4 regions of the Rummeliibacillus sp. JY-2-4R genome follow, and region 4 is predicted to be linked to each of the others. Evidence: a T-box and tRNA genes for the amino acid it is inferred to sense, from the RefSeq annotation. Region 4 holds a T-box; the other regions hold tRNA genes.
What was found. A T-box is a leader RNA that pairs with one kind of tRNA and senses whether it is charged. The one in region 4 lies ahead of ACWV26_RS13815 (valine--tRNA ligase), so its partner is inferred to be a tRNA-Val.
Positions count from the first base shown of each region.

Region 1 (7,494 bases), 290 kb from region 4:
CAAAAACTATTGATTTTTAAAAATAGATGAGGTATATTAATATATGTCGTTAAGACGTGGTAAAATATTATATCTCATCTATTTTTCTTCTTAAAAAACTTTTTTAATAAAGTTATTGACAAAGAGAAATGGAAATGATAAGATGTTTAAGTCGTCAAAATACGACGCAATATGAACCTTGAAAACTGAACAAGCAAGACGTTAATCAATAAACTTTGTTTACTAACTTTCGTTAGTGACAAGGACAAACAATAGACATCATCTTTGATGATGCGCTAGCAAAGCTAATGAGCTTTCAAACTTTACTTTTATGGAGAGTTTGATCCTGGCTCAGGACGAACGCTGGCGGCGTGCCTAATACATGCAAGTCGAGCGAATGACGAGGAGCTTGCTCCTCTGATTTAGCGGCGGACGGGTGAATAACACGTGGGCAACCTGCCCTGTAGACTGGGATAACTTCGGGAAACCGGAGCTAATACCGGATAATCCATTTCACTTCATGGTGAAATGTTGAAAGGCGCTTTCGCGTCACTACAGGATGGGCCCGCGGTGCATTAGCTAGTTGGTGGGGTAACGGCCTACCAAGGCGACGATGCATAGCCGACCTGAGAGGGTGATCGGCCACATTGGGACTGAGACACGGCCCAAACTCCTACGGGAGGCAGCAGTAGGGAATCTTCCACAATGGACGAAAGTCTGATGGAGCAACGCCGCGTGAGTGATGAAGGTTTTCGGATCGTAAAACTCTGTTGTAAGGGAAGAACAAGTACGTTAGGAAATGAACGTACCTTGACGGTACCTTATTAGAAAGCCACGGCTAACTACGTGCCAGCAGCCGCGGTAATACGTAGGTGGCAAGCGTTGTCCGGATTTATTGGGCGTAAAGCGCGCGCAGGTGGTTTCTTAAGTCTGATGTGAAAGCCCACGGCTCAACCGTGGAGGGTCATTGGAAACTGGGAGACTTGAGTGCAGAAGAGGAAAGTGGAATTCCAAGTGTAGCGGTGAAATGCGTAGAGATTTGGAGGAACACCAGTGGCGAAGGCGACTTTCTGGTCTGTAACTGACGCTGAGGCGCGAAAGCATGGGGAGCAAACAGGATTAGATACCCTGGTAGTCCATGCCGTAAACGATGAGTGCTAAGTGTTAGGGGGTTTCCGCCCCTTAGTGCTGCAGCTAACGCATTAAGCACTCCGCCTGGGGAGTACGACCGCAAGGTTGAAACTCAAAGGAATTGACGGGGGCCCGCACAAGCGGTGGAGCATGTGGTTTAATTCGAAGCAACGCGAAGAACCTTACCAGGTCTTGACATCCCAGTGACCGCTCTAGAGATAGAGTTTTCCCTTCGGGGACATTGGTGACAGGTGGTGCATGGTTGTCGTCAGCTCGTGTCGTGAGATGTTGGGTTAAGTCCCGCAACGAGCGCAACCCTTAATCTTAGTTGCCATCATTTAGTTGGGCACTCTAAGGTGACTGCCGGTGACAAACCGGAGGAAGGTGGGGATGACGTCAAATCATCATGCCCCTTATGACCTGGGCTACACACGTGCTACAATGGACGGTACAAAGAGTCGCTAACTCGCGAGAGCACGCTAATCTCATAAAACCGTTCTCAGTTCGGATTGTAGGCTGCAACTCGCCTACATGAAGCCGGAATCGCTAGTAATCGCGGATCAGCATGCCGCGGTGAATACGTTCCCGGGCCTTGTACACACCGCCCGTCACACCACGAGAGTTTGTAACACCCGAAGTCGGTGAGGTAACCTTTTGGGGCCAGCCGCCGAAGGTGGGATAGATGATTGGGGTGAAGTCGTAACAAGGTAGCCGTATCGGAAGGTGCGGCTGGATCACCTCCTTTCTAAGGAATATTTCGGAATAGAGAACGTGGTTCTCTAAGATTAACGCTTGCTGTTCAGTTTTGAAGGCTCATCGCTTTCAAAACATTGTTCTTTGAAAACTGGATAAAACGACATTGAAAAATTCTTAAGTAACACATTTTTTTATATTAAGTTTTAAATTTTTAGGCTTAATAACTTATAGGTTAAGTTATTAAGGGCGCATGGCGGATGCCTTGGCACTAGAAGCCGATGAAGGACGGCACTAACACCGATATGCTTCGGGGAGCTGTAAGTAAGCTTTGATCCGGAGATTTCCGAATGGGGAAACCCACTATTCGTAATGGAATAGTATCTTGACGTGAATACATAGCGTCATGATGGCAGACTCAGGGAACTGAAACATCTAAGTACCTGAAGGAAGAGAAAGAAATTTCGATTCCCTTAGTAGCGGCGAGCGAAACGGGAACAGCCCAAACCAAGAGGCTTGCCTCTTGGGGTTGTAGGACACTCTATATGGAGTTACAAAGGAATGAATTAGACGAAGCGGTTTGGAAAGACCTACCGAAGAAGGTAACAGTCCTGTAGTCAAAAGTTCATTCTCTCCTGAGTGGATCCTGAGTACGGCGGAACACGTGAAATTCCGTCGGAATCTGGGAGGACCATCTCCTAAGGCTAAATACTCTCTAGTGACCGATAGTGAACCAGTACCGTGAGGGAAAGGTGAAAAGCACCCCGGGAGGGGAGTGAAAGAGATCCTGAAACCATGTGCCTACAAGTAGTTAGAGCCCGTTAATGGGTGATAGCGTGCCTTTTGTAGAATGAACCGGCGAGTTACGATTACATGCAAGGTTAAGTTGAAAAGACGGAGCCGTAGCGAAAGCGAGTCTGAATAGGGCGAATGAGTATGTGGTTGTAGACCCGAAACCAGGTGATCTACCCATGTCCAGGGTGAAGGTAAGGTAACACTTACTGGAGGCCCGAACCCACGCACGTTGAAAAGTGCGGGGATGAGGTGTGGGTAGCGGAGAAATTCCAATCGAACTTGGAGATAGCTGGTTCTCTCCGAAATAGCTTTAGGGCTAGCCTCGTGATAGAGAATCTTGGAGGTAGAGCACTGTTTGAACTAGGGGTCCATCCCGGATTACCGAATTCAGACAAACTCCGAATGCCAATGATTTATGCACGGGAGTCAGACTGCGAGTGATAAGATCCGTAGTCAAAAGGGAAACAGCCCAGACCACCAGCTAAGGTCCCAAAGTAATTGTTAAGTGGAAAAGGATGTGACGTTGCTTAGACAACCAGGATGTTGGCTCAGAAGCAGCCACCATTTAAAGAGTGCGTAATAGCTCACTGGTCGAGTGACGCTGCGCCGAAAATGTATCGGGGCTAAACAATTCACCGAAGCTGTGGATAGACATCTATGATGTCTGTGGTAGGAGAGCGTTCTAAGTGCTGTGAAGTCAGACCGGAAGGACTGGTGGAGCGCTTAGAAGTGAGAATGCCGGTATGAGTAGCGAAAGATGGGTGAGAATCCCATCCACCGAATGACTAAGGTTTCCTGAGGAAGGCTCGTCCTCTCAGGGTTAGTCGGGACCTAAGCCGAGGCCGATAGGCGTAGGCGATGGATAACAGGTTGATATTCCTGTACCACCTCCCTACCATTTGAGTAATGGGGGGACACAGTAGGATAGGGTAAGCGCACTGTTGGTTATGTGCGTCTAAATAGTAAGGCGTGAGAGTAGGCAAATCCGCTCTCTATAACGTTGAGCTATGATGGCGAGCGGTTTACCGCGAAGTTCCTGATTTCACACTGTCAAGAAAAGCCTCTAGCGAGGTAGGAGGTGCCCGTACCGCAAACCGACACAGGTAGTCGAGGAGAGAATCCTAAGGTGAGCGAGAGAACTCTCGTTAAGGAACTCGGCAAAATGACCCCGTAACTTCGGGAGAAGGGGTGCTCTAGTAGGGTGCAAGCCCGAGAGAGCCGCAGTGAATAGGCCCAGGCGACTGTTTAGCAAAAACACAGGTCTCTGCAAAACCGTAAGGTGACGTATAGGGGCTGACGCCTGCCCGGTGCTGGAAGGTTAAGGGGATTGCTTAGCGTAAGCGAAGGTGAGAACCGAAGCCCCAGTAAACGGCGGCCGTAACTATAACGGTCCTAAGGTAGCGAAATTCCTTGTCGGGTAAGTTCCGACCCGCACGAAAGGCGTAACGATCTGGGCACTGTCTCAACGAGAGACTCGGTGAAATTATAGTACCTGTGAAGATGCAGGTTACCCGCGACAGGACGGAAAGACCCCGTGGAGCTTTACTGTAGCCTGATATTGAATTTTGGTACAGCTTGTACAGGATAGGTAGGAGCCTGAGATACCGGAGCGCCAGCTTCGGTGGAGGCGTCCTTGGGATACTACCCCAGCTGTATTGAAATTCTAACCCGTACCCCTATATCGGGGTAGGAGACAGTGTCAGGCGGACAGTTTGACTGGGGCGGTCGCCTCCTAAAGAGTAACGGAGGCGCCCAAAGGTTCCCTCAGAATGGTTGGAAATCATTCGCAGAGTGTAAAGGCACAAGGGAGCTTGACTGCGAGACCTACAAGTCGAGCAGGGTCGAAAGACGGGCTTAGTGATCCGGTGGTTCCGCATGGAAGGGCCATCGCTCAACGGATAAAAGCTACCCCGGGGATAACAGGCTTATCTCCCCCAAGAGTCCACATCGACGGGGAGGTTTGGCACCTCGATGTCGGCTCATCGCATCCTGGGGCTGTAGTCGGTCCCAAGGGTTGGGCTGTTCGCCCATTAAAGCGGTACGCGAGCTGGGTTCAGAACGTCGTGAGACAGTTCGGTCCCTATCCGTCGTGGGCGTAGGAAATTTGAGAGGAGCTGTCCTTAGTACGAGAGGACCGGGATGGACACACCGCTGGTGTACCAGTTGTTCTGCCAAGAGCATCGCTGGGTAGCTATGTGTGGACGGGATAAGTGCTGAAAGCATCTAAGCATGAAGCCCCCCTCAAGATGAGATTTCCCATTACGCAAGTAAGTAAGATCCCTTGAAGACGACAAGGTAGATAGGTTCGAGGTGGAAGTGTGGTGACACATGGAGCTGACGAATACTAATAGATCGAGGACTTAACCAAACGTTATTTTAAGAACTTCAATGAAAGTTTATCCAGTTTTGAAAGAATAAGGAACTTTTAAAAAGGTTCTTGACTTTTAATTATAATAATGGTAAAATTATTCTTGTCCTTAAGAAAACCAAATAGTCTAGTAATGATGGCAAAGAGGTCACACCTGTTCCCATGCCGAACACAGAAGTTAAGCTCTTTAGCGCCAATGGTAGTTGGGGGCTGTCCCCCTGCGAGAGTAGGACGTTGCTAGGCTGTACATATGGAGGATTAGCTCAGCTGGGAGAGCATCTGCCTTACAAGCAGAGGGTCGGCGGTTCGATCCCGTCATCCTCCACCATTTAACATTGCCGGTGTAGCTCAGTTGGTAGAGCAACTGACTTGTAATCAGTAGGTCGAGGGTTCGACTCCTTTCGCCGGCACCATGGATTTTCTTAATGAGTCATTAGCTCAGTTGGTAGAGCATCTGACTTTTAATCAGAGGGTCGCTGGTTCGAATCCTGCATGACTCACCATTTTAATTAAACTTAGCGGGTGTGGCGGAATTGGCAGACGCACTAGACTTAGGATCTAGCGCCGCAAGGCGTGGGGGTTCGACTCCCTTCACCCGCACCATTTATTTTAAAACTTTATAATTGCCAGATTTAAAAAACTTAAAGCATATGCGGAAGTAGTTCAGTGGTAGAACATCACCTTGCCAAGGTGGGGGTCGCGGGTTCGAACCCCGTCTTCCGCTCCAAATATGCCGGGGTGGCGGAACTGGCAGACGCACAGGACTTAAAATCCTGCGGTAGGTGACTACCGTACCGGTTCGATTCCGGTCCTCGGCACCATCTGTTATAGTAAGCAATGAACAAATAATTATAATATGCGCCCATAGCTCAACTGGATAGAGCGTCTGACTACGGATCAGAAGGTTGTGGATTCGACTTCTGCTGGGCGCACCATTTCGGGAAGTAGCTCAGCTTGGTAGAGCACTTGGTTTGGGACCAAGGGGTCGCAGGTTCGAATCCTGTCTTCCCGACCATTTAAAATTATATTGGGGCCTTAGCTCAGCTGGGAGAGCGCCTGCCTTGCACGCAGGAGGTCAGCGGTTCGATCCCGCTAGGCTCCACCAATTATATATTTAAATCAACAATTATTATCATGGCGGCCTAGCTCAGCTGGCTAGAGCGTACGGTTCATACCCGTAAGGTCGGGGGTTCGATCCCCTCGGCCGCCATATTTAAGGACCTTTAGCTCAGTTGGTTAGAGCAGACGGCTCATAACCGTCCGGTCGCAGGTTCGAGTCCTGCAAGGTCCACCATATTTATTAGGAGGAATACCCAAGTCTGGCTGAAGGGATCGGTCTTGAAAACCGACAGGCGGGTCAAACCGCGCGGGGGTTCGAATCCCTCTTCCTCCTCCATTTAAACTTTATAATATTATCGCGGGGTGGAGCAGTTCGGTAGCTCGTCGGGCTCATAACCCGAAGGTCACAGGTTCAAATCCTGTCCCCGCAACCAAAATGGTCCGGTAGTTCAGCTGGTTAGAATGCCTGCCTGTCACGCAGGAGGTCGCGGGTTCGAGTCCCGTCCGGACCGCCATTTTTTTAATAATCTATTAATTTATTGTGGGTCGGTAGCTCAGTTGGTAGAGCATTAGATTGAAGCTCTAAGTGTCGGCAGTTCGATTCTGTCCCGACCCACCATAATGCGGGTGTAGTTTAGTGGTAAAACCACAGCCTTCCAAGCTGTTGTCGGGAGTTCGATTCTCCTCACCCGCTCCATTTATGGGCCTATAGCTCAGCTGGTTAGAGCGCACGCCTGATAAGCGTGAGGTCGATGGTTCGAGTCCATTTAGGCCCACCATTTAATTATTCCGAAGTAGCTCAGTTGGTAGTAGCATCTGACTGTTAATCAGAGGGTCGCAGGTTCGAGTCCTGCCTTCGGAGCCATATGGAGAAGTACTCAAGTGGCTGAAGAGGCGCCCCTGCTAAGGGTGTAGGTCGGGTAACCGGCGCGAGGGTTCAAATCCCTCCTTCTCCGCCATGTTGGCCCCTTGGTCAAGCGGTTAAGACACCGCCCTTTCACGGCGGTAACACGAGTTCGAATCTCGTAGGGGTCATATTAAAATCCTTCAGAATTAAATTTCTGAAGGATTTTTTTTATCGATTTTGATAATATCAATTTTGATAGAATTCTCCTCACTAAAAAAACAATACACTAACCTCTCAAAAAATATTTCTTATTTTTATACACAAGAAAAGACGTACTTCTTTTTTGAAATACGCCGATAATCTATAAAGTATTTAATTTTTGTTTTGTGTTTCTAAGATATAGGTAGCCTGCGCGAGATTTATAAAGACTCCGCAATCATCTTGTCAACTCGTTTTACGATCGCATCAAAGGAAGTATTCAAAGGCAATGCAATATCTTTAAATAATATATTTTTGACTTGGGTTAAAAGTTTGGAGTCTTGATCATGCATTTTCTTATTGATACTTTTAAGTTCTCGTTCTTTTCTCATTAAGCTATTTAGCATTTTCGCAATTTCCTTGC
Region 1 is NZ_CM132623.1:3,096,741-3,104,234, reverse strand. It holds gene ACWV26_RS15225 (DMT family transporter) at 1-13, shown strand, start outside; rRNA gene ACWV26_RS15220 (16S ribosomal RNA) at 308-1,855, shown strand; rRNA gene ACWV26_RS15215 (23S ribosomal RNA) at 2,037-4,966, shown strand; rRNA gene rrf (5S ribosomal RNA) at 5,093-5,209, shown strand; tRNA gene ACWV26_RS15205 (tRNA-Val) at 5,219-5,294, shown strand; tRNA gene ACWV26_RS15200 (tRNA-Thr) at 5,304-5,379, shown strand; tRNA gene ACWV26_RS15195 (tRNA-Lys) at 5,394-5,469, shown strand; tRNA gene ACWV26_RS15190 (tRNA-Leu) at 5,485-5,569, shown strand; tRNA gene ACWV26_RS15185 (tRNA-Gly) at 5,619-5,693, shown strand; tRNA gene ACWV26_RS15180 (tRNA-Leu) at 5,699-5,787, shown strand; tRNA gene ACWV26_RS15175 (tRNA-Arg) at 5,825-5,901, shown strand; tRNA gene ACWV26_RS15170 (tRNA-Pro) at 5,905-5,981, shown strand; tRNA gene ACWV26_RS15165 (tRNA-Ala) at 5,996-6,071, shown strand; tRNA gene ACWV26_RS15160 (tRNA-Met) at 6,103-6,176, shown strand; tRNA gene ACWV26_RS15155 (tRNA-Ile) at 6,184-6,260, shown strand; tRNA gene ACWV26_RS15150 (tRNA-Ser) at 6,270-6,362, shown strand; tRNA gene ACWV26_RS15145 (tRNA-Met) at 6,383-6,459, shown strand; tRNA gene ACWV26_RS15140 (tRNA-Asp) at 6,464-6,540, shown strand; tRNA gene ACWV26_RS15135 (tRNA-Phe) at 6,569-6,644, shown strand; tRNA gene ACWV26_RS15130 (tRNA-Gly) at 6,649-6,722, shown strand; tRNA gene ACWV26_RS15125 (tRNA-Ile) at 6,728-6,804, shown strand; tRNA gene ACWV26_RS15120 (tRNA-Asn) at 6,814-6,890, shown strand; tRNA gene ACWV26_RS15115 (tRNA-Ser) at 6,894-6,984, shown strand; tRNA gene ACWV26_RS15110 (tRNA-Glu) at 6,989-7,060, shown strand; gene ACWV26_RS15105 (CarD family transcriptional regulator) at 7,292-7,494, opposite strand, start outside.
Region 1: it encodes a tRNA-Val, which carries the amino acid that the T-box ahead of ACWV26_RS13815 (valine--tRNA ligase) is inferred to sense. The anticodon was not compared.

Region 2 (7,494 bases), 1.6 Mb from region 4:
CTACAGGATGGGCCCGCGGTGCATTAGCTAGTTGGTGGGGTAACGGCCTACCAAGGCGACGATGCATAGCCGACCTGAGAGGGTGATCGGCCACATTGGGACTGAGACACGGCCCAAACTCCTACGGGAGGCAGCAGTAGGGAATCTTCCACAATGGACGAAAGTCTGATGGAGCAACGCCGCGTGAGTGATGAAGGTTTTCGGATCGTAAAACTCTGTTGTAAGGGAAGAACAAGTACGTTAGGAAATGAACGTACCTTGACGGTACCTTATTAGAAAGCCACGGCTAACTACGTGCCAGCAGCCGCGGTAATACGTAGGTGGCAAGCGTTGTCCGGATTTATTGGGCGTAAAGCGCGCGCAGGTGGTTTCTTAAGTCTGATGTGAAAGCCCACGGCTCAACCGTGGAGGGTCATTGGAAACTGGGAGACTTGAGTGCAGAAGAGGAAAGTGGAATTCCAAGTGTAGCGGTGAAATGCGTAGAGATTTGGAGGAACACCAGTGGCGAAGGCGACTTTCTGGTCTGTAACTGACGCTGAGGCGCGAAAGCATGGGGAGCAAACAGGATTAGATACCCTGGTAGTCCATGCCGTAAACGATGAGTGCTAAGTGTTAGGGGGTTTCCGCCCCTTAGTGCTGCAGCTAACGCATTAAGCACTCCGCCTGGGGAGTACGACCGCAAGGTTGAAACTCAAAGGAATTGACGGGGGCCCGCACAAGCGGTGGAGCATGTGGTTTAATTCGAAGCAACGCGAAGAACCTTACCAGGTCTTGACATCCCAGTGACCGCTCTAGAGATAGAGTTTTCCCTTCGGGGACATTGGTGACAGGTGGTGCATGGTTGTCGTCAGCTCGTGTCGTGAGATGTTGGGTTAAGTCCCGCAACGAGCGCAACCCTTAATCTTAGTTGCCATCATTTAGTTGGGCACTCTAAGGTGACTGCCGGTGACAAACCGGAGGAAGGTGGGGATGACGTCAAATCATCATGCCCCTTATGACCTGGGCTACACACGTGCTACAATGGACGGTACAAAGAGTCGCTAACTCGCGAGAGCACGCTAATCTCATAAAACCGTTCTCAGTTCGGATTGTAGGCTGCAACTCGCCTACATGAAGCCGGAATCGCTAGTAATCGCGGATCAGCATGCCGCGGTGAATACGTTCCCGGGCCTTGTACACACCGCCCGTCACACCACGAGAGTTTGTAACACCCGAAGTCGGTGAGGTAACCTTTTGGGGCCAGCCGCCGAAGGTGGGATAGATGATTGGGGTGAAGTCGTAACAAGGTAGCCGTATCGGAAGGTGCGGCTGGATCACCTCCTTTCTAAGGAATATTTCGGAATAGAGAACGTGGTTCTCTAAGATTAACGCTTGCTGTTCAGTTTTGAAGGCTCATCGCTTTCAAAACATTGTTCTTTGAAAACTGGATAAAACGACATTGAAAAATTCTTAAGTAACACATTTTTTTATATTAAGTTTTAAATTTTTAGGCTTAATAACTTATAGGTTAAGTTATTAAGGGCGCATGGCGGATGCCTTGGCACTAGAAGCCGATGAAGGACGGCACTAACACCGATATGCTTCGGGGAGCTGTAAGTAAGCTTTGATCCGGAGATTTCCGAATGGGGAAACCCACTATTCGTAATGGAATAGTATCTTGACGTGAATACATAGCGTCATGATGGCAGACTCAGGGAACTGAAACATCTAAGTACCTGAAGGAAGAGAAAGAAATTTCGATTCCCTTAGTAGCGGCGAGCGAAACGGGAACAGCCCAAACCAAGAGGCTTGCCTCTTGGGGTTGTAGGACACTCTATATGGAGTTACAAAGGAATGAATTAGACGAAGCGGTTTGGAAAGACCTACCGAAGAAGGTAACAGTCCTGTAGTCAAAAGTTCATTCTCTCCTGAGTGGATCCTGAGTACGGCGGAACACGTGAAATTCCGTCGGAATCTGGGAGGACCATCTCCTAAGGCTAAATACTCTCTAGTGACCGATAGTGAACCAGTACCGTGAGGGAAAGGTGAAAAGCACCCCGGGAGGGGAGTGAAAGAGATCCTGAAACCATGTGCCTACAAGTAGTTAGAGCCCGTTAATGGGTGATAGCGTGCCTTTTGTAGAATGAACCGGCGAGTTACGATTACATGCAAGGTTAAGTTGAAAAGACGGAGCCGTAGCGAAAGCGAGTCTGAATAGGGCGAATGAGTATGTGGTTGTAGACCCGAAACCAGGTGATCTACCCATGTCCAGGGTGAAGGTAAGGTAACACTTACTGGAGGCCCGAACCCACGCACGTTGAAAAGTGCGGGGATGAGGTGTGGGTAGCGGAGAAATTCCAATCGAACTTGGAGATAGCTGGTTCTCTCCGAAATAGCTTTAGGGCTAGCCTCGTGATAGAGAATCTTGGAGGTAGAGCACTGTTTGAACTAGGGGTCCATCCCGGATTACCGAATTCAGACAAACTCCGAATGCCAATGATTTATGCACGGGAGTCAGACTGCGAGTGATAAGATCCGTAGTCAAAAGGGAAACAGCCCAGACCACCAGCTAAGGTCCCAAAGTAATTGTTAAGTGGAAAAGGATGTGACGTTGCTTAGACAACCAGGATGTTGGCTCAGAAGCAGCCACCATTTAAAGAGTGCGTAATAGCTCACTGGTCGAGTGACGCTGCGCCGAAAATGTATCGGGGCTAAACAATTCACCGAAGCTGTGGATAGACATCTATGATGTCTGTGGTAGGAGAGCGTTCTAAGTGCTGTGAAGTCAGACCGGAAGGACTGGTGGAGCGCTTAGAAGTGAGAATGCCGGTATGAGTAGCGAAAGATGGGTGAGAATCCCATCCACCGAATGACTAAGGTTTCCTGAGGAAGGCTCGTCCTCTCAGGGTTAGTCGGGACCTAAGCCGAGGCCGATAGGCGTAGGCGATGGATAACAGGTTGATATTCCTGTACCACCTCCCTACCATTTGAGTAATGGGGGGACACAGTAGGATAGGGTAAGCGCACTGTTGGTTATGTGCGTCTAAATAGTAAGGCGTGAGAGTAGGCAAATCCGCTCTCTATAACGTTGAGCTATGATGGCGAGCGGTTTACCGCGAAGTTCCTGATTTCACACTGTCAAGAAAAGCCTCTAGCGAGGTAGGAGGTGCCCGTACCGCAAACCGACACAGGTAGTCGAGGAGAGAATCCTAAGGTGAGCGAGAGAACTCTCGTTAAGGAACTCGGCAAAATGACCCCGTAACTTCGGGAGAAGGGGTGCTCTAGTAGGGTGCAAGCCCGAGAGAGCCGCAGTGAATAGGCCCAGGCGACTGTTTAGCAAAAACACAGGTCTCTGCAAAACCGTAAGGTGACGTATAGGGGCTGACGCCTGCCCGGTGCTGGAAGGTTAAGGGGATTGCTTAGCGTAAGCGAAGGTGAGAACCGAAGCCCCAGTAAACGGCGGCCGTAACTATAACGGTCCTAAGGTAGCGAAATTCCTTGTCGGGTAAGTTCCGACCCGCACGAAAGGCGTAACGATCTGGGCACTGTCTCAACGAGAGACTCGGTGAAATTATAGTACCTGTGAAGATGCAGGTTACCCGCGACAGGACGGAAAGACCCCGTGGAGCTTTACTGTAGCCTGATATTGAATTTTGGTACAGCTTGTACAGGATAGGTAGGAGCCTGAGATACCGGAGCGCCAGCTTCGGTGGAGGCGTCCTTGGGATACTACCCCAGCTGTATTGAAATTCTAACCCGTACCCCTATATCGGGGTAGGAGACAGTGTCAGGCGGACAGTTTGACTGGGGCGGTCGCCTCCTAAAGAGTAACGGAGGCGCCCAAAGGTTCCCTCAGAATGGTTGGAAATCATTCGCAGAGTGTAAAGGCACAAGGGAGCTTGACTGCGAGACCTACAAGTCGAGCAGGGTCGAAAGACGGGCTTAGTGATCCGGTGGTTCCGCATGGAAGGGCCATCGCTCAACGGATAAAAGCTACCCCGGGGATAACAGGCTTATCTCCCCCAAGAGTCCACATCGACGGGGAGGTTTGGCACCTCGATGTCGGCTCATCGCATCCTGGGGCTGTAGTCGGTCCCAAGGGTTGGGCTGTTCGCCCATTAAAGCGGTACGCGAGCTGGGTTCAGAACGTCGTGAGACAGTTCGGTCCCTATCCGTCGTGGGCGTAGGAAATTTGAGAGGAGCTGTCCTTAGTACGAGAGGACCGGGATGGACACACCGCTGGTGTACCAGTTGTTCTGCCAAGAGCATCGCTGGGTAGCTATGTGTGGACGGGATAAGTGCTGAAAGCATCTAAGCATGAAGCCCCCCTCAAGATGAGATTTCCCATTACGCAAGTAAGTAAGATCCCTTGAAGACGACAAGGTAGATAGGTTCGAGGTGGAAGTGTGGTGACACATGGAGCTGACGAATACTAATAGATCGAGGACTTAACCAAACGTTATTTTAAGAACTTCAATGAAAGTTTATCCAGTTTTGAAAGAACAATTCTTTCTTTATAAATAGTCTAGTAATGATGGCAAAGAGGTCACACCTGTTCCCATGCCGAACACAGAAGTTAAGCTCTTTAGCGCCAATGGTAGTTGGGGGCTGTCCCCCTGCGAGAGTAGGACGTTGCTAGGCTGTACATATGGAGGATTAGCTCAGCTGGGAGAGCACCTGCCTTACAAGCAGGGGGTCGGCGGTTCGATCCCGTCATCCTCCACCATATTTTAATTTGCCGGTGTAGCTCAGTTGGTAGAGCAACTGACTTGTAATCAGTAGGTCGAGGGTTCGACTCCTTTCGCCGGCACCATATTCTATTTTAAAATGAGTCATTAGCTCAGTTGGTAGAGCATCTGACTTTTAATCAGAGGGTCGCTGGTTCGAATCCTGCATGACTCATCATTTTAATAAAATATTAGCGGGTGTGGCGGAATTGGCAGACGCACTAGACTTAGGATCTAGCGCCGCAAGGCGTGGGGGTTCGACTCCCTTCACCCGCACCATTTATTTTAAAACTATATAATTGCCAGATTTAAAAAAACGTAAAGCATATGCGGAAGTAGTTCAGTGGTAGAACATCACCTTGCCAAGGTGGGGGTCGCGGGTTCGAACCCCGTCTTCCGCTCCAAATATGCCGGGGTGGCGGAACTGGCAGACGCACAGGACTTAAAATCCTGCGGTAGGTGACTACCGTACCGGTTCGATTCCGGTCCTCGGCACCATTTTTATTTAACATATGTACAATGACTATTGTATAATATGCGCCCATAGCTCAACTGGATAGAGCGTCTGACTACGGATCAGAAGGTTGTGGATTCGACTTCTGCTGGGCGCACCATATCCGGGAAGTAGCTCAGCTTGGTAGAGCACTTGGTTTGGGACCAAGGGGTCGCAGGTTCGAATCCTGTCTTCCCGATTATTTCATAATATTTAAGATCTTTGGGGCCTTAGCTCAGCTGGGAGAGCGCCTGCCTTGCACGCAGGAGGTCAGCGGTTCGATCCCGCTAGGCTCCACCAATTTTATATTTAAATTATATTATGGCGGCCTAGCTCAGCTGGCTAGAGCGTACGGTTCATACCCGTAAGGTCGGGGGTTCGATCCCCTCGGCCGCCATAAACTCTGGAGGAATACCCAAGTCTGGCTGAAGGGATCGGTCTTGAAAACCGACAGGCGGGTCAAACCGCGCGGGGGTTCGAATCCCTCTTCCTCCTCCATTTAAACTTTATAATATTATCGCGGGGTGGAGCAGTTCGGTAGCTCGTCGGGCTCATAACCCGAAGGTCACAGGTTCAAATCCTGTCCCCGCAACCAAATGGTCCGGTAGTTCAGCTGGTTAGAATGCCTGCCTGTCACGCAGGAGGTCGCGGGTTCGAGTCCCGTCCGGACCGCCATTCTATAAATGATTTAATATATTATTGTGGGTCGGTAGCTCAGTTGGTAGAGCATTAGATTGAAGCTCTAAGTGTCGGCAGTTCGATTCTGTCCCGACCCACCATAATGCGGGTGTAGTTTAGTGGTAAAACCACAGCCTTCCAAGCTGTTGTCGGGAGTTCGATTCTCCTCACCCGCTCCATTTATGGGCCTATAGCTCAGCTGGTTAGAGCGCACGCCTGATAAGCGTGAGGTCGATGGTTCGAGTCCATTTAGGCCCACCATTTAATTATTCCGAAGTAGCTCAGTTGGTAGCAGCATCTGACTGTTAATCAGAGGGTCGCAGGTTCGAGTCCTGCCTTCGGAGCCATATTGGCCCCTTGGTCAAGCGGTTAAGACACCGCCCTTTCACGGCGGTAACACGAGTTCGAATCTCGTAGGGGTCATACTTAAAAATCCTTTAGAATCATTTTGATTCTAAAGGATTTTTTTATTTTTAATGTATGTATGTAAATTCGATTATAACTTCTCTGATTGTATAATCTCCTGTTATCGCCAATTGTTGGAAAAACACTACTTCCCACTTGTCATCTCATGTATCTCATTTTAAAATAAGAACAAATGTTCTTTTTGGAGGTGCTATAGATGTATGAGAATATGCCGAGAAGGTCGATTATGTGTGTAGATATGAAATGCTTTTATGCTAGTTGTATGGCATCTTGGGCTCATTTGGATGTACTAAAAGAGGCCATCGCTGTTGTAGGGAATTTTCAGCAAAAAGGTAGTATTGTTCTTGCTGCTTCTCCGCTTATGAAAAAACGATTTCAAGTGAAGACAGGAACAAGGGTTTATGAAATACCGAAGCATCCAGATATTCATTTGTTTGAACCAAAGATGGAATACTTTGTCCGCATGTCCGTCGAAATTACAAAGCTACTTCATAGCTATGTACCAAAGGAAGCAATTCATGTATATAGCATTGATGAAAGTTTTGTTGATCTCACAGGGACAGAGAAACTGTGGGGAGATCCGGTTGAAACAGCACACAAAATCCAAGAAGAACTTTATCGGCAATTTGAAATACCAAGCACTGTAGGAATGGGACCGAATATGCTTTTGGCAAAGCTTGCTCTTGATTTAGATGCAAAAAAAACGGGTTTCGCTAAATGGGACTTTGAAGATGTGGAAAGAAAGCTATGGCCTGTTACACCTTTGTCGAAGATGTGGGGGATCGGACATCGAACAGAACGTACGCTGAACAATATGGGGATTTTCTCTGTTGGAGATTTGGCTCACGCTGATTTAGCGACATTAGAAAAGAGATTCGGCATTATGGGCAATCAACTTTATCATCATGCATGGGGAATTGATTTGTCAAAGGTAGGCGAAGCACCACTTGTAGAAGGGCAAATTAGTTATGGTAAGAGCCAAATATTAATGCGCGATTATAACACTAAAAAGGAAGTGCTCGCAGTGCTCCTGGAAATGTGTGAAGATGTGGCGAGAAGAGCACGAGAAGCCTATAAAGTAGGGCGTACAATCACATTAGGTATTGCTTATAGTAAAAATGCCTTTGGAGGAGGTTTTCAGCGTTCACATACAATTGATGAAGCCACCAATGATACGATGGCTATTTATCA
Region 2 is NZ_CM132623.1:321,510-329,003, forward strand. It holds rRNA gene ACWV26_RS01530 (16S ribosomal RNA) at 1-1,324, shown strand, start outside; rRNA gene ACWV26_RS01535 (23S ribosomal RNA) at 1,506-4,435, shown strand; rRNA gene rrf (5S ribosomal RNA) at 4,504-4,620, shown strand; tRNA gene ACWV26_RS01545 (tRNA-Val) at 4,630-4,705, shown strand; tRNA gene ACWV26_RS01550 (tRNA-Thr) at 4,717-4,792, shown strand; tRNA gene ACWV26_RS01555 (tRNA-Lys) at 4,809-4,881, shown strand; tRNA gene ACWV26_RS01560 (tRNA-Leu) at 4,901-4,985, shown strand; tRNA gene ACWV26_RS01565 (tRNA-Gly) at 5,036-5,110, shown strand; tRNA gene ACWV26_RS01570 (tRNA-Leu) at 5,116-5,204, shown strand; tRNA gene ACWV26_RS01575 (tRNA-Arg) at 5,244-5,320, shown strand; tRNA gene ACWV26_RS01580 (tRNA-Pro) at 5,325-5,398, shown strand; tRNA gene ACWV26_RS01585 (tRNA-Ala) at 5,424-5,499, shown strand; tRNA gene ACWV26_RS01590 (tRNA-Met) at 5,523-5,596, shown strand; tRNA gene ACWV26_RS01595 (tRNA-Ser) at 5,605-5,697, shown strand; tRNA gene ACWV26_RS01600 (tRNA-Met) at 5,718-5,794, shown strand; tRNA gene ACWV26_RS01605 (tRNA-Asp) at 5,798-5,874, shown strand; tRNA gene ACWV26_RS01610 (tRNA-Phe) at 5,903-5,978, shown strand; tRNA gene ACWV26_RS01615 (tRNA-Gly) at 5,983-6,056, shown strand; tRNA gene ACWV26_RS01620 (tRNA-Ile) at 6,062-6,138, shown strand; tRNA gene ACWV26_RS01625 (tRNA-Asn) at 6,148-6,224, shown strand; tRNA gene ACWV26_RS01630 (tRNA-Glu) at 6,229-6,300, shown strand; gene ACWV26_RS01635 (Y-family DNA polymerase) at 6,500-7,494, shown strand, end outside.
Region 2: it encodes a tRNA-Val, which carries the amino acid that the T-box ahead of ACWV26_RS13815 (valine--tRNA ligase) is inferred to sense. The anticodon was not compared.

Region 3 (7,494 bases), 1.4 Mb from region 4:
TATCGTACGAAACTTCACAATGGGATTTAATAATTGAACTAATCGCTGCTAAAATGGGAGTTGCACTTTTACCAAAATCTATTTTTTTCAAACAAAATAATCCTCATATTAAGATGATTCCTATTAGAGGAGACCCCTTCCTCTGGAATCTTTGTATCATTACTAAAAAAGATGCTTATCAATCATTTGCTACAAGAGAATTACTTAAAATGCTTATTGGCAACTAGCCGAGGAATTAATGAAATAATAAAAAGAAGAAAAAAGCTCTTACCTATTCGGTAAGAGCTCCATTGTTAATATATGATATTGTTGTTAATTCAAATGTCTTCTATAAAACTTAACTCAGCATAATATCAGATATAAAAATAAATACTAGCAAACATTGCTGCGCATCCCGCTAAAACAAATACATGCCAAATTGCATGATTATATGGGATACGTTTATTCTTATAAAAATAAGTTCCTGCTGTATAAAATAATCCCCCTAGTAACAATACCAAAAAGCCTTTTCCCGTGATATGTGCTACAAGTGGTTTATATGCGAAAATTATGAGCCAACCCATTCCGATGTAAACAATTAACGATAAGGTCTTAAACCGATAAACAAAGAATATCTTCATCACCATACCAATAATCGTTAGAATCCATACAATCCAGAAGATTGTCCATCCTATTTTTCCACCCACCGCCACAAGTGCAATCGGTGCATATGTACCTGCAATTAATAAGAAAATCGAGCAATGATCCATCTTTTTAAAAAAGCTTTTGTGTGTGGGAACACTATGGTAAAGGGTTGAACTTAAAAATAACATCATCATAGAAATACCAAAAACAATATAGCTAAATAATTCAATTTCTGATCCAGTCTGATTCGCCTTTGTAACAAGTAAAAATAATCCCGGAAATGCTAGCAAGAAAGCAATACCATGTGTAAGTGCATTCCAAAACTCTTCTTTTTTACTATAACTATTTTCTATATTTACAACTTGCGTCATCTAATCACACCCTTCATTTCTATTATTCAATATTTTAGATAGTGGAAATAGTATACCTTGTCATTGATAAAATATGACAAATATAATGTTATCCATTTAGATATCAACAATTGTTCGATTCTTTGCAAATAGCTGACTGTTGTCTATGAATGAATTTTGTTCTGGAAATTATACCCACATATTATTGACCATTAAACCATTTCCTTGGCCAGCATGAATACCCTTGATATTCTTTAAAAATTTCAACAAGCCAGACCAATTTTGACTTTCATTACCGATGAATAGACTATAGATGGCGTTAAAAATAAAAAATCCTTTAGAATCAAATTGATTCTAAAGGATTATAAGTATGACCCCTACGAGATTCGAACTCGTGTTACCGCCGTGAAAGGGCGGTGTCTTAACCGCTTGACCAAGGGGCCAATATGGCTCCGAAGGCAGGACTCGAACCTGCGACCCTCTGATTAACAGTCAGATGCTGCTACCAACTGAGCTACTTCGGAATAATTAAATGGTGGGCCTAAATGGACTCGAACCATCGACCTCACGCTTATCAGGCGTGCGCTCTAACCAGCTGAGCTATAGGCCCATTATAAATGGTGGAGGGGGGCAGATTCGAACTGCCGAACCCGAAGGAGCGGATTTACAGTCCGCCGCGTTTAGCCTCTTCGCTACCCCTCCGAAAAATGGTGCCGGCGAAAGGAGTCGAACCCTCGACCTACTGATTACAAGTCAGTTGCTCTACCAACTGAGCTACACCGGCAAATTACTATGGTGGGTCGGGACAGAATCGAACTGCCGACACTTAGAGCTTCAATCTAATGCTCTACCAACTGAGCTACCGACCCATAATAATTTCATATATTTTAATTGAATGGCGGTCCGGACGGGACTCGAACCCGCGACCTCCTGCGTGACAGGCAGGCATTCTAACCAGCTGAACTACCGGACCAATTAATGATATGGAGGAGGAAGAGGGATTCGAACCCCCGCGCGGTTTGACCCGCCTGTCGGTTTTCAAGACCGATCCCTTCAGCCAGACTTGGGTATTCCTCCAAAAAAAAAACAATATAAATTGGTGGAGCCTAGCGGGATCGAACCGCTGACCTCCTGCGTGCAAGGCAGGCGCTCTCCCAGCTGAGCTAAGGCCCCAAATATCTTAAATAATATGTAATGGTCGGGAAGACAGGATTCGAACCTGCGACCCCTTGGTCCCAAACCAAGTGCTCTACCAAGCTGAGCTACTTCCCGGATATGGTGCGCCCAGCAGAAGTCGAATCCACAACCTTCTGATCCGTAGTCAGACGCTCTATCCAGTTGAGCTATGGGCGCATATATATATCTTATTTTTTTAAAGTAAAGATTCATATAAATTGGAGCGGAAGACGGGGTTCGAACCCGCGACCCCCACCTTGGCAAGGTGATGTTCTACCACTGAACTACTTCCGCAAAATACATTAAAAATGCGGGTGAAGGGAGTCGAACCCCCACGCCTTGCGGCGCTAGATCCTAAGTCTAGTGCGTCTGCCAATTCCGCCACACCCGCTAATATTCAATTAAAATGGTGAGTCATGCAGGATTCGAACCAGCGACCCTCTGATTAAAAGTCAGATGCTCTACCAACTGAGCTAATGACTCATTTTAAATAAATGGTGGAGGATGACGGGATCGAACCGCCGACCCCCTGCTTGTAAGGCAGGTGCTCTCCCAGCTGAGCTAATCCTCCATTTATAGCCTAGCAACGTCCTACTCTCGCAGGGGGACAGCCCCCAACTACCATTGGCGCTAAAGAGCTTAACTTCTGTGTTCGGCATGGGAACAGGTGTGACCTCTTTGCCATCATTACTAGACTATTTATAAAGAAAGAATTGTTCTTTCAAAACTGGATAAACTTTCATTGAAGTTTCTAAAATAACGTTTGGTTAAGTCCTCGATCTATTAGTATTCGTCAGCTCCATGTGTCACCACACTTCCACCTCGAACCTATCTACCTTGTCGTCTTCAAGGGATCTTACTTACTTGCGTAATGGGAAATCTCATCTTGAGGGGGGCTTCATGCTTAGATGCTTTCAGCACTTATCCCGTCCACACATAGCTACCCAGCGATGCTCTTGGCAGAACAACTGGTACACCAGCGGTGTGTCCATCCCGGTCCTCTCGTACTAAGGACAGCTCCTCTCAAATTTCCTACGCCCACGACGGATAGGGACCGAACTGTCTCACGACGTTCTGAACCCAGCTCGCGTACCGCTTTAATGGGCGAACAGCCCAACCCTTGGGACCGACTACAGCCCCAGGATGCGATGAGCCGACATCGAGGTGCCAAACCTCCCCGTCGATGTGGACTCTTGGGGGAGATAAGCCTGTTATCCCCGGGGTAGCTTTTATCCGTTGAGCGATGGCCCTTCCATGCGGAACCACCGGATCACTAAGCCCGTCTTTCGACCCTGCTCGACTTGTAGGTCTCGCAGTCAAGCTCCCTTGTGCCTTTACACTCTGCGAATGATTTCCAACCATTCTGAGGGAACCTTTGGGCGCCTCCGTTACTCTTTAGGAGGCGACCGCCCCAGTCAAACTGTCCGCCTGACACTGTCTCCTACCCCGATATAGGGGTACGGGTTAGAATTTCAATACAGCTGGGGTAGTATCCCAAGGACGCCTCCACCGAAGCTGGCGCTCCGGTATCTCAGGCTCCTACCTATCCTGTACAAGCTGTACCAAAATTCAATATCAGGCTACAGTAAAGCTCCACGGGGTCTTTCCGTCCTGTCGCGGGTAACCTGCATCTTCACAGGTACTATAATTTCACCGAGTCTCTCGTTGAGACAGTGCCCAGATCGTTACGCCTTTCGTGCGGGTCGGAACTTACCCGACAAGGAATTTCGCTACCTTAGGACCGTTATAGTTACGGCCGCCGTTTACTGGGGCTTCGGTTCTCACCTTCGCTTACGCTAAGCAATCCCCTTAACCTTCCAGCACCGGGCAGGCGTCAGCCCCTATACGTCACCTTACGGTTTTGCAGAGACCTGTGTTTTTGCTAAACAGTCGCCTGGGCCTATTCACTGCGGCTCTCTCGGGCTTGCACCCTACTAGAGCACCCCTTCTCCCGAAGTTACGGGGTCATTTTGCCGAGTTCCTTAACGAGAGTTCTCTCGCTCACCTTAGGATTCTCTCCTCGACTACCTGTGTCGGTTTGCGGTACGGGCACCTCCTACCTCGCTAGAGGCTTTTCTTGACAGTGTGAAATCAGGAACTTCGCGGTAAACCGCTCGCCATCATAGCTCAACGTTATAGAGAGCGGATTTGCCTACTCTCACGCCTTACTATTTAGACGCACATAACCAACAGTGCGCTTACCCTATCCTACTGTGTCCCCCCATTACTCAAATGGTAGGGAGGTGGTACAGGAATATCAACCTGTTATCCATCGCCTACGCCTATCGGCCTCGGCTTAGGTCCCGACTAACCCTGAGAGGACGAGCCTTCCTCAGGAAACCTTAGTCATTCGGTGGATGGGATTCTCACCCATCTTTCGCTACTCATACCGGCATTCTCACTTCTAAGCGCTCCACCAGTCCTTCCGGTCTGACTTCACAGCACTTAGAACGCTCTCCTACCACAGACATCATAGATGTCTATCCACAGCTTCGGTGAATTGTTTAGCCCCGATACATTTTCGGCGCAGCGTCACTCGACCAGTGAGCTATTACGCACTCTTTAAATGGTGGCTGCTTCTGAGCCAACATCCTGGTTGTCTAAGCAACGTCACATCCTTTTCCACTTAACAATTACTTTGGGACCTTAGCTGGTGGTCTGGGCTGTTTCCCTTTTGACTACGGATCTTATCACTCGCAGTCTGACTCCCGTGCATAAATCATTGGCATTCGGAGTTTGTCTGAATTCGGTAATCCGGGATGGACCCCTAGTTCAAACAGTGCTCTACCTCCAAGATTCTCTATCACGAGGCTAGCCCTAAAGCTATTTCGGAGAGAACCAGCTATCTCCAAGTTCGATTGGAATTTCTCCGCTACCCACACCTCATCCCCGCACTTTTCAACGTGCGTGGGTTCGGGCCTCCAGTAAGTGTTACCTTACCTTCACCCTGGACATGGGTAGATCACCTGGTTTCGGGTCTACAACCACATACTCATTCGCCCTATTCAGACTCGCTTTCGCTACGGCTCCGTCTTTTCAACTTAACCTTGCATGTAATCGTAACTCGCCGGTTCATTCTACAAAAGGCACGCTATCACCCATTAACGGGCTCTAACTACTTGTAGGCACATGGTTTCAGGATCTCTTTCACTCCCCTCCCGGGGTGCTTTTCACCTTTCCCTCACGGTACTGGTTCACTATCGGTCACTAGAGAGTATTTAGCCTTAGGAGATGGTCCTCCCAGATTCCGACGGAATTTCACGTGTTCCGCCGTACTCAGGATCCACTCAGGAGAGAATGAACTTTTGACTACAGGACTGTTACCTTCTTCGGTAGGTCTTTCCAAACCGCTTCGTCTAATTCATTCCTTTGTAACTCCATATAGAGTGTCCTACAACCCCAAGAGGCAAGCCTCTTGGTTTGGGCTGTTCCCGTTTCGCTCGCCGCTACTAAGGGAATCGAAATTTCTTTCTCTTCCTTCAGGTACTTAGATGTTTCAGTTCCCTGAGTCTGCCATCATGACGCTATGTATTCACGTCAAGATACTATTCCATTACGAATAGTGGGTTTCCCCATTCGGAAATCTCCGGATCAAAGCTTACTTACAGCTCCCCGAAGCATATCGGTGTTAGTGCCGTCCTTCATCGGCTTCTAGTGCCAAGGCATCCGCCATGCGCCCTTAATAACTTAACCTATAAGTTATTAAGCCTAAAAATTTAAAACTTAATATAAAAAAATGTGTTACTTAAGAATTTTTCAATGTCGTTTTATCCAGTTTTCAAAGAACAATGTTTTGAAAGCGATGAGCCTTCAAAACTGAACAGCAAGCGTTAATCTTAGAGAACCACGTTCTCTATTCCGAAATATTCCTTAGAAAGGAGGTGATCCAGCCGCACCTTCCGATACGGCTACCTTGTTACGACTTCACCCCAATCATCTATCCCACCTTCGGCGGCTGGCCCCAAAAGGTTACCTCACCGACTTCGGGTGTTACAAACTCTCGTGGTGTGACGGGCGGTGTGTACAAGGCCCGGGAACGTATTCACCGCGGCATGCTGATCCGCGATTACTAGCGATTCCGGCTTCATGTAGGCGAGTTGCAGCCTACAATCCGAACTGAGAACGGTTTTATGAGATTAGCGTGCTCTCGCGAGTTAGCGACTCTTTGTACCGTCCATTGTAGCACGTGTGTAGCCCAGGTCATAAGGGGCATGATGATTTGACGTCATCCCCACCTTCCTCCGGTTTGTCACCGGCAGTCACCTTAGAGTGCCCAACTAAATGATGGCAACTAAGATTAAGGGTTGCGCTCGTTGCGGGACTTAACCCAACATCTCACGACACGAGCTGACGACAACCATGCACCACCTGTCACCAATGTCCCCGAAGGGAAAACTCTATCTCTAGAGCGGTCACTGGGATGTCAAGACCTGGTAAGGTTCTTCGCGTTGCTTCGAATTAAACCACATGCTCCACCGCTTGTGCGGGCCCCCGTCAATTCCTTTGAGTTTCAACCTTGCGGTCGTACTCCCCAGGCGGAGTGCTTAATGCGTTAGCTGCAGCACTAAGGGGCGGAAACCCCCTAACACTTAGCACTCATCGTTTACGGCATGGACTACCAGGGTATCTAATCCTGTTTGCTCCCCATGCTTTCGCGCCTCAGCGTCAGTTACAGACCAGAAAGTCGCCTTCGCCACTGGTGTTCCTCCAAATCTCTACGCATTTCACCGCTACACTTGGAATTCCACTTTCCTCTTCTGCACTCAAGTCTCCCAGTTTCCAATGACCCTCCACGGTTGAGCCGTGGGCTTTCACATCAGACTTAAGAAACCACCTGCGCGCGCTTTACGCCCAATAAATCCGGACAACGCTTGCCACCTACGTATTACCGCGGCTGCTGGCACGTAGTTAGCCGTGGCTTTCTAATAAGGTACCGTCAAGGTACGTTCATTTCCTAACGTACTTGTTCTTCCCTTACAACAGAGTTTTACGATCCGAAAACCTTCATCACTCACGCGGCGTTGCTCCATCAGACTTTCGTCCATTGTGGAAGATTCCCTACTGCTGCCTCCCGTAGGAGTTTGGGCCGTGTCTCAGTCCCAATGTGGCCGATCACCCTCTCAGGTCGGCTATGCATCGTCGCCTTGGTAGGCCGTTACCCCACCAACTAGCTAATGCACCGCGGGCCCATCCTGTAGTGACGCGAAAGCGCCTTTCAACATTTCACCATGAAGTGAAATGGATTATCCGGTATTAGCTCCGGTTTCCCGAAGTTATCCCAGTCTACAGGGCAGGTTGCCCACGTGTTACTCACCCGTCCGCCGCTAAATCAGAGGAGCAAGCT
Region 3 is NZ_CM132623.1:207,826-215,319, reverse strand. It holds gene ACWV26_RS01060 (LysR family transcriptional regulator) at 1-227, shown strand, start outside; gene trhA (PAQR family membrane homeostasis protein TrhA) at 354-995, opposite strand; tRNA gene ACWV26_RS01050 (tRNA-Glu) at 1,346-1,417, opposite strand; tRNA gene ACWV26_RS01045 (tRNA-Asn) at 1,422-1,498, opposite strand; tRNA gene ACWV26_RS01040 (tRNA-Ile) at 1,508-1,584, opposite strand; tRNA gene ACWV26_RS01035 (tRNA-Tyr) at 1,593-1,676, opposite strand; tRNA gene ACWV26_RS01030 (tRNA-Thr) at 1,683-1,758, opposite strand; tRNA gene ACWV26_RS01025 (tRNA-Phe) at 1,768-1,843, opposite strand; tRNA gene ACWV26_RS01020 (tRNA-Asp) at 1,871-1,947, opposite strand; tRNA gene ACWV26_RS01015 (tRNA-Ser) at 1,959-2,051, opposite strand; tRNA gene ACWV26_RS01010 (tRNA-Ala) at 2,072-2,147, opposite strand; tRNA gene ACWV26_RS01005 (tRNA-Pro) at 2,170-2,246, opposite strand; tRNA gene ACWV26_RS01000 (tRNA-Arg) at 2,251-2,327, opposite strand; tRNA gene ACWV26_RS00995 (tRNA-Gly) at 2,370-2,444, opposite strand; tRNA gene ACWV26_RS00990 (tRNA-Leu) at 2,460-2,541, opposite strand; tRNA gene ACWV26_RS00985 (tRNA-Lys) at 2,558-2,633, opposite strand; tRNA gene ACWV26_RS00980 (tRNA-Val) at 2,646-2,721, opposite strand; rRNA gene rrf (5S ribosomal RNA) at 2,729-2,845, opposite strand; rRNA gene ACWV26_RS00970 (23S ribosomal RNA) at 2,914-5,843, opposite strand; rRNA gene ACWV26_RS00965 (16S ribosomal RNA) at 6,025-7,494, opposite strand, start outside.
Region 3: it encodes a tRNA-Val, which carries the amino acid that the T-box ahead of ACWV26_RS13815 (valine--tRNA ligase) is inferred to sense. The anticodon was not compared.

Region 4 (7,494 bases):
TAATGTAAATTATACCATATAAATTTTCCATATCAATACAAATGTATAGGTTATTTATACCTTGATAATAGTACTTTTCTCCATTGAGCTAATAGATAAAGCGAACCTGTCATCATCACAATGCCTGTCCCATCAAGCTTTTCGTCAATAATTTTAATGATATTATCTGTCGAAACTTTTTTACCTTTAGCGTGACTTAAGTCACAGATATTTTCAGCAGGCATAGCCCTTTCATTGTCCACATCTACAAAAGTAAAACTATTACCTACTTCTTCTAATAGTCTTAAAACCCCAGCTACATCTTTATCTTTTAGAATTCCTACAACAAAATGAATCTTTTGTCCTGGGAATTCTTGTTTAATCGTCTCAACAAGCGTTTTTGCACTGGCTGGATTATGCGCACCATCAACATACAGGTTAGGTGCTAATTGTTCAAATCTCCCTGCAAGATGAGCTTGATTGATGCCTCTTCTCAACTGTTCGTTGTTGATTTGAATTCCTTTATTTTCTGCAAATAATGTAAAGGCTTTGATTGCAAGTGCCATATTAGTTCGTTGATGATCGCCAGGCATCGAACGTTGTAAATTTGTAAATTCATTTTCTTTACTACTATAACTTTCTACATTTCCTTGTATATCAACTTCAAAATCTTTCCCATAAACAAATAAGGGTGCATTTTGCTTTGAAGCTTCTTCTTCAAAAACAGTCATGGCTTCATCTGGAAGAGCCCCTATTACAATAGGTCTCTCGTTTTTGATAATGCCTGATTTATGATAAGCAATTTCCGCCAAAGTATTGCCTAAAAACTTCGTATGTTCTAAAGAAATACTCGGGACAACTGAAACAACTGGTGTCATAACATTCGTGCAATCGAATCGTCCACCCATTCCACATTCAATAATCGCAACATCTGGCGCAAATCGACTCATTGCGAGAAAAGCAGCAACGGTAAGTAATTCAAAGTCAGTGAGTCTCCCATCCAAACCTGCTTCACTCATAATTTTGAAAATAGCATCCATTTCTTCTGGTTCAATAGGCAATTCATTTAATTGAATTTGATCATGAACATCTTCTATACATGGTGACATGAAGGTTGCTGTTTTGAGACCATGATTTTTAGCGATATGCTCGATAAAGCTTATGGTAGAGCCTTTCCCATTCGTACCTGCAACATGGATAACAGATAAATTATTCTGTGGGTTTCCTACTAATGCTAATGCCTCTTTCATCGCATCTAACCCTGGTTTTATACTTGCATCGCTTGTTATATGAAAGCGACTTTTATATTCGTCAAGTTTAGGAATCATTTCAACACTCCGTCCTATATATTCCGCAAATTTCGTGCTAAACTTTTATATATTATTATAGCACTGTGTTAAGGGGATTTTATGATGAAAACTTGTTGGATAATTTACAATGGAAGTCTCGTAAACGATAAATTTTTAGATCAAGCAAGACTGATGGCTGAAGCCGCAAGAGAATTAAATGTTCAGCCGGAAATTTATAAAAACTATGAAATTATGATGAAACTAGACGATGAACTCCAAAACAAACCTGATTTTGTCATATTTTTAGACAAAGATATTTTACTAGCAACCTATTTAAAAAATAGCGGTATCCCTGTGTTCAATGATCCAGAGGTAATTGAAACATGTGACAATAAGGCAAAGCAATACATACAGCTCGCAAAAGCCAAACTGCCCATGCCAACGACCATTATTGCGCCAAAAGTATATGCTAACTTTACAATCCGTAACAGTGGCTACTTTGAAAACGTATTAGAAACCTTAGGACTTCCTATGATTATCAAAGAAGGACACGGATCTTTTGGCATGAAAGTCTATCTGATTAATACAGAAGAAGAATTCTTTGAAAAAGTGGAAGAATTGCGAGGGGTAGATTTTGTTTTCCAACAATTTATAGATTCAAGCCGTGGACGAGATATACGTGTGAATGTAATAGGTGATGATATCGTAGCAGCTATGTACCGCCATTCCGAAACAGATTTTCGTGCGAATATTACAAATGGTGGACATGCTGAAAAAATCGTACTTACAGATTCTCAAAAGGAGATTGCTATTCGTGCAGCAAAAGCAGTAGGTGCAGAATTTGCCGGAGTAGATTTACTTTTTGGACCAAATGAAGAACCGATTGTTTGTGAAGTTAATGCAGCAGCACATATTCGAAATCTCTATAATGTAACAGGTGTCAATGTTGGTGTTCAATTTATTGAATATATTTTGAAGAAAATTGGGTGTGCAGATGAATAACGCATACCTATTATACGAAAAACAAGATGCCAAGAAAAATAGGATATTTATCGAACAAATGATAGATGAAGCAAAAAAGCATGAGATTGAACTAGCTTTAGTGATCATAGATGAAAACAATCATGATGATTTTCCAGACAACATTATTAGCAATCCAATTTTTATATGGAATAGAACACGTCATGCTGAAATTGCGAAGAAACTAGAAATGAAAGGTGTTAAAGTGTTTAATCGTTCTATTGTAAATGAACTTGCGAATGATAAAAAGAGCACCTTGCAATTTGCGCAACTTCAAGGAATCCCCACTGTTCCGATTCTATTACAAGACCGTATTCAGCAGTACCCTGTTATCATCAAAACAATTGATGGTCATGGTGGAAATGAAGTGGCACTATGTAAAAATAATGATGAACTGAAAGCTTATCAAGAGAAATGGCATACTCGTAAAATCATTATCCAACCATATATCGAATCAAATGCAACAGATATTAGAGTCTGGGTTCTTGGTTCTGAAATCATTGGTGCAGTCAAACGAATGGGTGGACAAGATTTTCGCTCCAACTACACTTTAGGTGGAACAATTGAAAAATACGAACTAGATGCTGAGAAACGACAACATATTATGAAGTTACAGAACGCATTAAAAAGCGATTATATTGGTATCGACTTTTTACTTTCACCTAATGGGGATTGGCTGTTAAATGAAATAGAGGATCCGGTTGGGGCTAGATCTTATTATAATTTGTATGAAGAAAATTTACCTGATTTGTTAATGCAATATTTCACGCAGGAAATAAGTAAGTAAAAGATATTCCTTAATCGAGGGAAACCCTTTGTTCAGGACTTCCACGATTAAGGGATATATTTTATCTGCAATTCCCACCTTTTATTTCCTCTCTCCCCTCCAACTTAGTCGATAACCAAAAAACCGCCCTAGCTACCAATTAGCTTGGGCGTTTTTCTTTATTCAAAGAATTACATATTTTTCAATTCAGCAATACGTTTTTCAACGGTAGCGAATTTTTCTAGGTAATCTGCTTCTTTTGCACGTTCTGCAGCGACTACTTCTTCTGGTGCTTTTGATACGAAGCGTTCGTTGTTTAGTTTACCTTGAACACGTTTTACTTCTTTATCCCATTTTTCGAGTTCATGAGTAAGACGTTCGATTTCAGCTGTTACGTCGATTAATCCTTCAAGTGGTAAGAATAGTTCAGCACCTGAAACAACAGCTGACATAGTTTTCATTGTTGGTTGTTGGTTTTCACCAAGTTTAAGTGTTTCTGGATTACAGAATTTTTCAATGTATGCTTTGTTTTCTTCAAGTACTGCTAAAGTGGCTGAATCTTTTGCAGAGATATACATTGGTACTTTTTTGCTCATTGGTGTATTAACTTCTGCGCGGATATTACGTACAGCACGAATGATATCCATCAACAATTTCATATCTTGAGATTGTTGTTCAAAGTTAAATTCTTTGTTTACAACAGGCCATGAAGCTTGTGTAATTGATTCTCCTTCATGAGGAAGGTTTTGCCAAATTTCTTCTGTGATAAATGGCATTAATGGGTGTAATAGACGCATTGTGTTGTCTAGTACATAAGCAAGAACTGAGCGAGTCATTTTCTTCGCTGTTTCGTCTTCACCGTATAATGGTAATTTAGCCATTTCGATATACCAGTCACAGAAATCATCCCAGATAAAGTTATGCAGGTGACGACCAACTTCACCAAATTCGTATTTATCTGCAAGTCTTGTTACTTCTTCGATTGTTTCGTTTAAGCGAGTTAAAATCCATTTATCTGCAACAGATTTTTCACCAGTTAAATCGATTTCTTCAAACTTCATACCATCCATATTCATTAGTGCGAATCGAGATGCATTCCAAATTTTGTTTGCGAAGTTCCAAACTGCTTCTACTTTTTCAGTAGTGTAACGTAAATCTTGACCAGGTGATGAACCTGTTGCTAAGAAGTAACGTAATGAGTCAGCACCATATTGTTCGATAACATCCATAGGGTCTACGCCATTACCAAGGGATTTAGACATTTTACGTCCTTCACCATCGCGTACTAAACCATGGATTAATACGTCTTTGAATGGACGTTCGCCTGTGAATTCGATTCCTTGGAAAATCATACGAGAAACCCAGAAGAAGATGATGTCATAACCTGTTACTAATGCACTTGTTGGATAGTAGCGTTTATAATCTGCACTTGCTTCATCAGGCCAGCCCATTGTAGAGAAAGGCCATAATGCAGATGAGAACCAAGTATCAAGTACGTCTTCATCACGAGTCCAGTTTTCTTCATCTGCTGGTGCAACTTTTCCTACATACACTTCACCAGTTTCTTTATGATACCAAGCTGGGATTTGATGGCCCCACCATAATTGACGAGAAATACACCAGTCATGCACATTTTCCATCCAACGAGAATATGTGTTTTCGAAACGATTTGGGACAAAGTTTACTTTTTCCATTTCTTTTTGTTGCAGTTCTAGTGCGGCTTTTGCTAGTGGTTCCATTTTAACGAACCATTGAGCAGAAAGATAAGGTTCTACTACAACACCAGTACGTTCTGAGTGACCAACTGAGTGCATATGGTCAACGATTTTCACTAGTACACCTAGTTCTTGTAAGTCTTTTACGATTTGTTTACGACATTCGAAGCGATCTAGACCTTGATATTTTCCTGCATTTTCGTTCATCGTACCATCTTCGTTCATCACGATAATGCGTTCTAAATTGTGGCGGTTACCAACTTCAAAGTCATTAGGGTCATGTGCTGGAGTCATTTTAACAACACCTGTACCGAAGTCCATATCAACATAGTCATCTGCAACGATTGGAAGTTCGCGACCAACGATTGGAAGAATTGCTGTTTTCCCTACTAGATGTGCATAACGTTCATCTTTTGGATTTACGGCAATCCCTGTATCACCAAGCATTGTTTCTGGACGAGTTGTAGCAATTTCAAGTTTACCAGAGCCATCTGCTAGAGGATATTCCATGTGATAAAATGCGCCTTGAACATCTTTGTAGATTACTTCGATATCAGATAATGCTGTTTTTGCTTGTGGATCCCAGTTAATAATACGTTCGCCACGATAGATTAAGCCTTTTTCATATAGTTTTACAAATACCTCTTTAACAGCATCTGAAAGTCCTTCATCTAATGTGAAGCGTTCACGAGAATAATCTAGTGCTAAGCCTAATTTCGACCATTGTTGACGAATTGTACCAGCATACTCTTCTTTCCATTCCCATGTCTTTTCTAAGAATTTTTCACGACCTAAGTCATAACGAGAAATATTTTGTTCACGTAATTTTGCCTCAACTTTGGCTTGTGTAGCGATACCCGCATGGTCCATCCCCGGTAACCAAAGTGCATCATAACCTTGCATGCGTTTCATACGAATTAGGATATCTTGAAGAGTAGTATCCCAAGCGTGACCTAAATGTAATTTACCTGTTACGTTTGGTGGTGGAATTACGATAGAATAAGGTTGTTTTCCACTTTCAGGTTGTGCTTTAAAGAATTCTCCTTGTAACCACCATTCGTAGCGACCTTGTTCAATTGACTGTGGATCGTACTTAGTTGGCATTGATGTGTTTTGTTCTGTCAATACAATGACCTCCTTTAATATCTCGTCATAGAATGAAGTATTAGTAAGTGAAAGAATTTTTTCGTGTGCAATTTTTATTTTACAAATTTCTACAATTTGTAAAATAAAAAAAACCTTCGCCCTAAAAAAGGGCGAAGGAATATTCGCGGTACCACCTTAATTTCAGCAGAAAACTGCTGACACTTCATCTAATAACGGCTACTAACCGATTTCTGCTACTAATCGTTCACAGAAATTGCTCCAGGGCTACATTCGAACATCTACTTGAGGAACTTGCACCAACCGTTCCCTCTCTAACAAGTAGGAGCGTTCTACTCCTCCCCTTCTTCGCATATAAATATATAGCTGTATACATTCTAACTAATATGACATCATTTTTCAAGTTTTTCAATTTTAAAAAACAATCACCTTAAGTTTTTCTTATGTCTATAATAAGAAATAATTTAATTAATAAAAGGGCATATATACCCCACTATATATTATAATTTCTTCTAGTTTTTAGGTGTTTGACTCTTGTTTAAATTACATAAACTAATTATTATCTAAATATAATACAAACTAAATTGATAATAACTAATTTTAAGAATAAATCGAAGCAATTAATACAAATATTTACCCACATTAACTACAAAAATCCATCCCTAGCTACATATATCACTAGGAATGGATTTTTATTTTAATAGAAAGGAGTTTGAAAATGAAACGAGGTCGTTACAACCCTTATTTACTTCCACCTTGGCTGAGAAAGACTAGATTTTATTGTAAAGGGTTTATTATTCCAATTACTTGTTTTCAATTTATTCGTGTGATCATTGTACCAACTACATGGGACGTTGTTATTCTTCTAATCTTTGGACTACTTTGTTATCTATTATTTACGGATTTTATTTAACTGAATCTCTACAGTTGTATAATGTTCTTCAAGATCCCATAAAAACTCACTCAAGATGGACTCCTCAGAATCTGTATTCTCTACAGATTCTGTTTGTTCTTTTAATTCATTCCCTTCTGAAGGTTGTACAACTTCTGGTTCTTCTGCTTCTTCATCATATAGACAATCAACATTGCAGCTAATTTTACAAGTTCCATTTTCATTTAACTCTACCTTCACATCTCGAGCATTCAAATCAATGGATGAATGTACAACACCAATTTTCGGTAAACTTACATCTAAAGGGATGGCATATTCAAAGTATCCTTGCTTATCTTGCCATTCCACCTCATCTATAAGTGTAGAATCATTTGATAATTGTTTTGCCACTTCTTTACCTTTGTCAAATTCCAGAAAAGCTGATAAATGATAAATTCCTGTAAGAGCTACTGAGTACTCATCTAAATTCTGTTCCCAACGTGGTGTCACATGAACCTCACTCGCTTTTACCGGGCAGCCATAAGTTTCTGGAAAAATAAATGACTCATTTATTTCCCAGGTAATCTTTTGCACTGTAATATCCCTCCTCTATCTTCATGTATATTCTTACATTTTAGAAGATAGAACTAGTCCGCTATAATTAAGCGCCTTTAATATATGTCGAACCAAAAATTATATTGATAAAACGAAAAAATCCAGGGGGATTCTAATACTCCCCTGGATTTTAAT
Region 4 is NZ_CM132623.1:2,809,561-2,817,054, forward strand. It holds gene ACWV26_RS13800 (bifunctional folylpolyglutamate synthase/dihydrofolate synthase) at 51-1,307, opposite strand; gene ACWV26_RS13805 (ATP-grasp domain-containing protein) at 1,392-2,270, shown strand; gene ACWV26_RS13810 (ATP-grasp domain-containing protein) at 2,263-3,075, shown strand; gene ACWV26_RS13815 (valine--tRNA ligase) at 3,246-5,873, opposite strand; T-box leader at 6,019-6,231, opposite strand; gene ACWV26_RS13820 (hypothetical protein) at 6,766-7,338, opposite strand.